Regions from separate parts of the Carboxydothermus ferrireducens DSM 11255 genome, predicted to be linked through region 1. Evidence: riboswitches for the same ligand, from Rfam matches in the RefSeq annotation. Region 1 holds a riboswitch; each other region holds the start of a gene.

Region 1 (3,088 bases):
TTTGGAAAACCTGGCCCAGGCCTGGGCGGAAATTATCAAGGTCGAGCCGGAGATCGAGGCTTTAGAAAACAACCCAAGATTACATCAGGTACTTTCCCCCAATGAAATTGTCGCGATAATTACGTTTACTACTGAAATTTTAGGGAACAATGGTTTAATTAATCTTTGCCTTCCCTTTGAAGTTTTGGATCCTTTACTGGCAAAGCTTTCGGCCAGCTACTGGTTTTCCCATGCCACCGCAGCCGACCGGGAAGCTTTTGCCCGGCACATGGAAGGTTTTTTAGCGGAAAGTGAGCTGGAAGTATCTGCTCTTTTAGGGGGGACCGAACTGCGGGTGCGGGAATTTTTGAAAATTGAGGTTGGGGATATAGTGGTTTTGAATCGGAAGGTTGACGAAGAATTGGAACTTTTTGTCGAAGACCAGAGGCTATTTAAGGTGCAACCCGGCCGTGTAGGGGAGAAGCTTTGTTGCCAGATAACTGGGATGATAGAGAGGGATGAAGCCGATGGATAACCAGTTTTTAAGCCAAGAAGAGATTGATGCTCTTTTAAGAAGCGAGCCAGTTCCTTCCGAATCCGACGGAAGCGGCACCGGAATTATCCTAACCGATGCGGAAAAAGATGCCCTGGGGGAAGCGGGCAATATCTCCATGGGTTCGGCGGCTACTTCCCTGTCCCAGCTGGTGGGCAGGAAGGTTATCATTACCAGCCCCCGGGTGGAAGTGCAAAAGGAAAAGGAATTTTTTGCCAGCTTCCGCGAGCCGTATATGGTTATCGAAGTGGAATTTACCGAGGGGTTGTCGGGGAAAAATGTCCTGATTATAAAGGAAAACGAAGTGGGTGTAATTGCCAGCTTAATGATGGGTGGGGACGGCACCCATTCGGGGGAGATAACGGAGTTAGAACAAAGTGCCGCCCAAGAGGCAATGAACCAGATGATTGCCAGCAGTGCCACTGCTTTATCGGAAATATTTAAAAGAAAGATTAACATTTCGCCGCCCAGGTCCAAAATGATCAATTCCCGGGAAAACGATACCTACGAACCTTTTGGCGGCCACGAAGTAGTGGTAATTTATTTTAATATGCAAATTGAAGGTCTGATCGATACCGATATCATGCAGGTGATGGAGCCGGCAACGGCCAAGGAAGTGGCCTAGATGCTTTTGGCCAAAGTGTATGGGAGCCCGGAGACGGAACCGGCCGTGATGGCTCATGAAATGCTTGAAGGAGCAAAAGCTACGAATAGTGAGAAAAAAGTTGAAAAAGCGGAAGAACAATTTGTTTTGCCGGCAGATGAAAAGTTAGAGTTAATTTTAGATATTCCTCTTAAAGTTGAGGTCGTGTTAGGACGAACCCGGCGTCCCATCAAGGAAATTTTAAGCTTTGGGCCGGGAGCAATAATTGACCTGGACCAATTGGTGGACGAAGATGTAGAAGTTTTGGTGAATGGTACCCTTGTGGCTAAAGGCGAAATTGTGGTAGTCGGGGAGAATTTTGGCATCAAAATAAATCAAATCCTCTCTCCCAAGGAACGGTTAAGCAAAATTTAATGAGAGAAAACGTTAAGGGCAAACCCGGCGAAAGCCGGCGACGCAAAGCTACAGGGGCTAAAGCCGTAAGGCTATGCCAGCCAGCTGCCAAAGGATAAAAAACCTCCTCTGGCAGGAGGTTTTTAATTTTAAAAAAGGTGGGGGGCACGGTGGTCAACTGGGAATTAAAGTTAACCAACAATAATCTGGAGGCTTATGTCAAATATTCTTTGCTGGAAGGGGAGAAAGGGGGAGAAGTTCCGGTAACGGAACAGGATTTAAAAGAGTTTTTAAGCCAGAAAGGCATTGTGTACGGGATAATTGAAGAAAACATACCTGAAGTTTTGGCCAATCCCGGCCAGTTTATGCTAATTGCCCGGGGTAAGGAACCATTACCGCCGGTGCCCGATGAAATAATTACCTATTTTACAGCGGAAGAAGAAAAATATACCGTTGATAAGCTTGGCCACCGGATTTATTATTTTAAATCGCTCCCGCAGGTGAACGAAGGTCAGCTTTTAGCCGAAGTAAAAAGGGGAAAACCCGGGGAAGATGGGATTGATGTTTTCGGAAAACCGGTAAAGGCCAAAGGTTATATCCCGGTGAAACTAAAAGCCCAGAAGGGGGCTGAAATTAAGGACGATAAAGTTTATGCCACCGTGAAAGGGTTACCGGTACGAATCGGTCATACCGGATTCGGGGTACAAAATTTGTTAACTTTAGACCGGGACCTCACCTACAAGACTGGAAATTACCAGTTTGTTGGTAGCATAAAAGTTAACGGTAATGTCCTGGAAAACGTTTTACTAAAAGCCGAAGGTTCGGTGGAAGTTTTTGGGAATGTGGATTCGGCCAAAATTTATGCCGGGGAATCGTTTATTGGGAGAAAAAATGTGATTAACTCCGAAATTACCGTAGGGTTAAAACCGATGTTAGCGGCAAAGATCGTCCGGGTTTTAAACGAGTTTCGAGAAAGCTTTCATCCTTTGCTGATTTTAATTCAAGAGTTGTTGCCGCATTTAAATGAAAAACCGGTTACGCTATTTCGGATCTTACAGCAGCTTTATAAAAAGCCGGAGGAACTTAATAAACTTTTGGAGAAAATTAAAAAAACTTTTCAGGGAATTTCCGAAAATAAACCGGAACTGGAGGCTTTTTGGCGGGCTGGATTGGAACGGCTCCTGGAAGTGGAAAGGGTTTTTGCCGCTCTTTTAAGAAGTTTTTCTGAAACTTTTCCTGCCACTGTTTTAAATCAAAAAATAAATCTGTGGTGGCATTTAATAGAAATGGGTGTAAAATATTTTCAGGAGGAGCAGCAAAACGCTCGCGCTAATCCATTTCAACTAACGGTTTATTCCGGTCAAAACAGCAAGTTTAATGTTTTTGGGGATTTTATTTTAAACGGTAAATCCCTCTACCACTGTACTGTGACGGCTACCGGGTCAATCATCGCGGAAGGGGGTACGGTAGTAGTAGGGGGAAGATTGCAGGCGGGAAAGGTAGTTGCTCTGGACGAAGTGGGAACCCCGATGGGCACGACAATGGAAATTGTTGTGGGA
Region 2 (3,088 bases), on a different contig from region 1:
ATGTCGAAGAAATATTAATTCTTAAAGATTTAAGAACAGGAAAAGTTTTATATGAAAATTCGGCTTTTAAAAAGATTTACGGTTTTACTGTAAATGAAACAAAAGAGAACACTAATCACTGAGATGAAATAGTACATCCCAGGGATTTGGAAAAATTTAAAAAGTTTTTAAATGCTGAAAATGTATTAACGAGAATAAAGAAATTTGGGTTTTTTACGTCGAGGTTCAGGATAATAGATAAGAAAGGTAAAGTGCGGTGGATATCTGCTAAATATCTCCCGGTAAAAGACAACAGGGGAGAGATTTACCGTGTGGTAAGGATTGAACGAGATATTACACCTTTTAAATTGTATGAAGAAAAATTGAAGAAATTAGCAAAGTATGATTTTTTAACTGGAGTTTACAACAGGAGAGCTTTCTTTCAAAGAGCGGAATCGGAGCTGGCTCGGAGTAAAAGGTTACAGGAAAAAGTGGGTATTATTGTGATTGATATTGATGATTTTAAAAAAATTAATGATAATTATGGCCACGAAGCAGGAGATAAGGTATTAAGAGAGTTTGCCGGTGTTTTAAAAAATATGTGCCGTAAATACGACTTTGTTGCAAGATTTGGGGGAGAAGAGTTTGTAATTTTTTTAAGCAAAGTAGATGAAAATATGGCAGTAAAAATCGCGGAGAGAATCCGTGAGGATGTTGAAAAACGTATGTTCCACTTGAGCCGGAAAAATATTGAGATTAAACTTACAGCAAGCTTTGGTGTTGCCGTCTTAGAAGAAGAAGACAATTATAGTGTGGAGAAAATTATTCAGAGGGCTGATGAAGCTCTTTATCGTGCCAAAAACAGTGGAAAAAACAAGACTGTATTTTTGCAGTAATTTAGGAAGCACTTAATGTACTGCTATTTGCAGCAAAAGAGCAAAGAATTTTGTAGTACTTGTATTCGACAAAGGCAAACCCGGCGAAAGCCGGGGGCGCAAAGCTACAGGGGCTAAGGCCGTAAGGCTATGCCAGCCAGCTGCCTAATGTAAGGCATAAAGGTTGATTAAAAAGTTTAAGGTAGAAAACTAAAATCTCCCTTATGCCTTACGGCAGGAGGGAGATTTTTTCATGCAAAAATGCAATGAAAAGAGGTAGAGGGAATGTATACAGTTGATTTAACTGATGTAGTTGTTGCTTTGACAAGAGCATTAGAGTTTACAAAAGAAAGATTTGCCCACCACCATGAAAGAGTAGCCTATATTGCTGCAACTATTGGTAATAAGCTAAAGCTTGAAAAGAAAGATTACGAAACACTTTTTTGGGCAGCATATCTTCATGATTTAGCTGCAGGAGCTCGATTGATGAATGTGGATGATATATCTTCAATTGATAAATACGATACTAAACATGCAGAGCTGGGTTATAAACTTTTAAAAGATGTACCATTTTTTATAGGGAAGTAGCTGAAGTAATCAGACTGCACCACCGTAAATTTATAGGTTATCCGCCGTAAGAACGATATAAAACCAATTACCTTTTAAGCCAAATTATTTTTGTTGCTGATCAGATTGAATTACTTCTTAAACAAAGAAGTCTTGCGTTGCTCCAGCGCAGTGAGATAGAACGTTACTTAACTAAAAATACAAATATACTTTTCAACGAATTAGTTGTAGAAGCGTTTTTAGAGATTTCTAAGAAGGAAAGCTTCTGGTTTGACCTTGATGAGCATTATATTGAAGAAAGACTTCAGGAATTAAGACCTGAAGCAAGAATTATAGCTGGGGAACAAGAACTAAGACTTTTAGTACTTCCCTTTGCCTATATTATTGACGCCAAAAGTCCTTTTACAAGCACCCATTCCTTAGGTGTTGCTGTTTTAAGCAGGCAGCTTGCCGAAATTGCAGGACTTACAGAAATAACGACATTAATAGAAATTGCCGGACTCGTTCATGACATTGGAAAACTTGGAGTTCCAAATAAAATTTTAGAAAAAAACGGGCCTTTAACCGACGTGGAATTTGAATTAATAAAAACTCATCCTTACTTTACCTATCATATGCTGAATAAAATTTCTGGATTTGAAGATTTGGCCAGGTGGGCAGGATACCACCACGAGCAGCCAAACGGCCAGGGATATCCCTTTAAGCTTTCTGGAGATGAGTTATGTGTTCCTTCCAGGATTATTGCGGTGGCTGATAAGTGGGTGGCATTAACTGAGAAACGGCCTTACCGGGAAGCACTGGATGTGAAGGAAGCTTTAGATATATTAACCGATATGGCAGCGAAGGAAATTGTTGATAGAAAGATAGTGAAGCTTCTGAAAGAAAATATAGATTATATTACTGGAAACAAAGAGAAAGAAGCGGGATATGGAATGATTGGTTTATAATTTAAAGATTAAAAAAGCACTGCAGTTAAGAGCAGTGCTTTCAAATTGTTTTTAATTTGCCCCTGCTTATGAAAATAGAAAGCGGGGGTTTGCTTTGAGCTGTAACACGTATAATGAACAAATACTTGGATATACTAAAAATGTTGTGTTATAATTTTATTAACTCTAAAATTACTAACTTTAAAGTTAGTAACTCATAAGTTAGCGAGGTGAATTTAATGTTTATTGGCAGACAATATGAGCTTAAAACCTTAAATAAACTTTACAACGAAAACAAATTTCATTTTATAGTTATGTATGGCAGAAGACGTGTGGGGAAAACTACATTATTAACCGAATTTTGTAAAGATAAGCCGTCGATATTTTTTGTTGCTGAAGAATACAATGATAAAATTGCTCTAGAATCTTTTTCAGATAAAATATTATCCTATTTTGGCCTTGATGGATTCGTAAGCAGATTTGAATCATGGGAAAAAGCGTTTCTTTTTTTAGCACAACAGGCGAAAGATAAACGTTTGGTTGTTGTTATTGATGAATTTCCCTATATAGTTAATTCCAATAAAGGCATTCCATCTCTTCTGCAAAATTTAATAGATCATTATTTAAAAGATACCAAACTTTTTTTAATTATTTGTGGCTCTTCTGTAAGTTTCATTGAGAAAGAGATTTTAAGCTATAAAAGCCCTCTATATGGAAGAAGAACTGCACAATTGATAGTTG
Region 3 (3,088 bases), on a different contig from region 1:
CTTCCTGGACCTGGACCCGAAAGAAATTGGCAAAGCCGTCTAACCCCTGGTCGTGGCAGTAAGCGGCCATGGCAAGATAAAGATGAGCCGAATAAAACTCCCATTTAAGCTGTTCGTTTAAAGCGGCTAAAAGCTTTTGGCTAAGCATAGACATACCTCCCTGGTGGAAATTACTTAATTAAGTATAACATTAATTAAGGGTAGATATGAAGCCGTTTATTAAGGGCTAAGAGTAAATTTCTTTTTCCTAAAAAGGTATAAACAGGCGGCTACTATTTCCTGATCATATAATTTGCCGGCACCGGCTTCAATTTCTTTTAGCGCGGCTTTAATGCCTAAAGATGGGCGGTAGGGACGATGAGCGCTCATAGCTTCGACAACATCGGCAACAGCTATAATTTTGGCCTCAAGGTAAATTTCATCCCCTTTAAGGCCGTTGGGATAACCGCTACCATCAATACGTTCGTGATGTTGTAGTACAAATTCGCTAATGGGGTAGTCGAAATCAACATCATTTAATAGGTTGTAACCGGTAAGGGGATGAGTTTTAATTAGTTCAAATTCGGGTTTTAAAAGTTTACCCGGTTTATTTAAAATTTCAATTGGTATTCCAATTTTTCCGACATCATGGAGAAGGCTTGCTATGTAGATACTTTTTAATACCGGTGGAGGGCATCCAAGCTCCTGGGCAATGGCTACCGCAATTCGTGCTACGTTTTCCTGATGGCCGGAAGTATAAGGATCTCGTATCTCGAGAATTTTTGAAACAAGTTTTACACTTTGAAGATTTTTAGCTTCATTGATTAAATTAGTAAGCTTAAATGTTTTGACTTCTGACTGCAGGAGTTTAAAATAAAAAAGGCGGAAATCAAAACTTTGATTGCAATCAATATCTACTTTGACAATTAAGTTTTTCGAAGTCTGTAAAATTACTCCTTTTTTTGGAGTTAGAGAATGCTTGGTGGCTTTAAGTGTTGGAAACATGCGAAAAATATTAAAATTTGCAAAATCTATTTTTTCTTGTTGAAACAATTGGTAAAACTGCTGGTTTGCTGCAATTAAATTTCCTTCCCAGTCGGTTAATAATAAGGCGCGACTTGATGCATGAAAACTTTTTTCAAAGATATTGGCTTTTCGGGCCAAGCAATTCTCCCTCCTCAAAAACAAAAAACCTCCTGCCCAAGGAGGTTTTTAGTTCATCCTTCGGCAGCTGGCTGGCATGGCGAAAATTCGCTTTAGCCCCTGTAGCTTTGCGTCACCGGCTTTCGCCGGTTTTGCCTTTATCGACAAAAATATTTAATTTTCAACAAAAATATTACAAAAAAATGACAATTTTGTAAAGATAGAAGTTGAAAAAATGTTAAATATTTGTCTACTCAAATTAAAAAGAAATATGGTATTTTTTAAACCAGTAATTTAGTTGAATTAAATACGCCATAATCTGGGTATCGCCCATTAACTGGCCAAACCAGGGGCGGGCGTTTGGGGGAGAGGGATTGGTGATTAGTTTTCGGACCTCGTTTTCATCTATCAGGAAGTTAATCGGGGAAGAGTTTTCGGCCAAGATTTGCGTTAGTGCTTCTCTTACCAGTTTGGTATAAAGCGGATGATGAGTTTTGGGATAAGGAGATTTTTTACGCTTGAGGATGTAGTCCGGAATAAGATCCGCTACTGCCTGCCGTAGTAAACCTTTTTCCTGGCCTCCAGCGGTTTTAAAGTGCCAGGGAACATTCCACAAATATTCCACCAGCCGGTGGTCGCAATACGGTACTCGCACTTCCAGACCCCAGGCCATGGTCATCCGGTCTTTACGGTCCAGTAATATAGGCATCCAGCGGGTGAGGGTAAGGTAAGTTATTTCCCGAAGCCTTTTTTCTTCCGGGGATAATCCGGAAATTTCAGGAATTTCTTCTAAAGCTTCGTGATAGCGTTTCTGGACATATTCATCGGGCTTTAATTCGGCAATTAAATCTTGTCTAAAAAGGGTTTTTCGGCGGTCTAAGCTTAGAGCCCAGGGGAAGGTCTTGGCTTCAAGGGCTTCTTTTCTAAAAAACCAGGGATAGCCGCCGAAAATTTCGTCGGCACATTCTCCCGATAAGCCCACGGTGGCTTCTTTTTTTATTTCCCGGCTAAAAAGCCACAGGGATGAATCAATATCGACCATACCGGGAAGGTCGCGGGCGGTTAAAGCCGGAAATAGTGCGTCAAAAAGTTCTTCTTGAGTTAACACGATATTACGATGAAGGGTGTTAAACTCTTTGGCAACCAAAGGGATAAACATAGCATCGCAATTGGGCTGAAAAGCACTTTCGGTAAAATACAGCTCGTTTTCCGCATAATCCACCGAAAAGGTGTTTAGAGTTTCGCCACGGCTATGAAGGTGGCGGGCGGCAAAAGCAGTAATTACCGTTGAGTCAAGACCCCCGGATAAAAGGGTGCAAATGGGTACATCGGAAACCAACTGGCGAATAACCGCGTCTTCTAAAAGTTCCCGGGTTTTTTTCACCGTAGTGGGGAAATCATCGGGATGGGGATTAGAAGTAAGACGCCAGTAGGGTTTTATAAATAAACCTTCCGGGTTAAATACGGCATAATCGCCGGGAAGTAGTTCGGAAATATGTGCAAAAACTCCCATTCCCGGGGTGCGGGCGGGACCCAAAAACAATACTTCTTTTAAGCCATCGGTGGAAAGCCTGGAAGGGATGTCGGGGTGAAGAAGAAGGGCTTTAATTTCAGAAGCAAAAATCAAGGTATCATTTACCAGAGCATAAAAAAGGGGCTTTACTCCGAGCCGGTCCCGGGCTAAAAAAAGCTGGTTTTCTTTTTCATCGAAAATGGCAAAGGCAAAGATACCGTTTAATTTAGAAAGACATTCTTTGCCCCATTCAATGTAGGAAACCAGTAAAACTTCGGTATCACAGGTGGTGTAAAAATGGTGTCCCCGAGTTTCTAACTCATCCCGAAGCTCTTTGGTATTATAGAGCTCACCGTTGTAAACGATAACGTACTGCAAATCCCCGTAGGTGCGAATCATCGGTTGCCGCCCCCGCTCCGGATCGATGACCGTCAGTCGCCGGTGTCCAAGAAT

The links. A riboswitch is a leader RNA that binds a small molecule or an ion and turns the genes downstream of it on or off. The one in region 1 is predicted to bind cyclic di-GMP.
Region 2: linked by a shared signal. The riboswitch ahead of CARFE_RS0112090 (HD domain-containing protein) and the one ahead of CARFE_RS0106085 (DUF342 domain-containing protein) in region 1 are both predicted to bind cyclic di-GMP.
Region 3: linked by a shared signal. The riboswitch ahead of CARFE_RS14185 (HD-GYP domain-containing protein) and the one ahead of CARFE_RS0106085 (DUF342 domain-containing protein) in region 1 are both predicted to bind cyclic di-GMP.

The regions. Positions count from the first base shown of each region.
Region 1 covers NZ_ATYG01000014.1:54,394-57,481, forward strand. Annotated here, with positions in the region: gene fliM (flagellar motor switch protein FliM) at 1-514, shown strand, start outside; gene fliY (flagellar motor switch phosphatase FliY) at 507-1,157, shown strand; gene fliN (flagellar motor switch protein FliN) at 1,158-1,550, shown strand; cyclic di-GMP riboswitch class I at 1,558-1,642, shown strand; gene CARFE_RS0106085 (DUF342 domain-containing protein) at 1,700-3,088, shown strand, end outside.
Region 2 covers NZ_ATYG01000048.1:1,795-4,882, reverse strand. Annotated here, with positions in the region: gene CARFE_RS0112100 (PAS domain-containing protein) at 1-122, shown strand, start outside; partial or broken gene CARFE_RS16870 (PAS domain-containing protein) at 129-305, shown strand; gene CARFE_RS15135 (GGDEF domain-containing protein) at 312-875, shown strand; cyclic di-GMP riboswitch class I at 939-1,023, shown strand; gene CARFE_RS0112090 (HD domain-containing protein) at 1,140-1,442, shown strand; gene CARFE_RS0112085 (HD-GYP domain-containing protein) at 1,580-2,368, shown strand; gene CARFE_RS0112080 (ATP-binding protein) at 2,587-3,088, shown strand, end outside.
Region 3 covers NZ_ATYG01000009.1:57,442-60,529, forward strand. Annotated here, with positions in the region: gene CARFE_RS0103795 (ferritin) at 1-148, opposite strand, end outside; gene CARFE_RS14185 (HD-GYP domain-containing protein) at 220-1,143, opposite strand; cyclic di-GMP riboswitch class I at 1,203-1,289, opposite strand; gene asnB (asparagine synthase (glutamine-hydrolyzing)) at 1,382-3,088, opposite strand, start outside.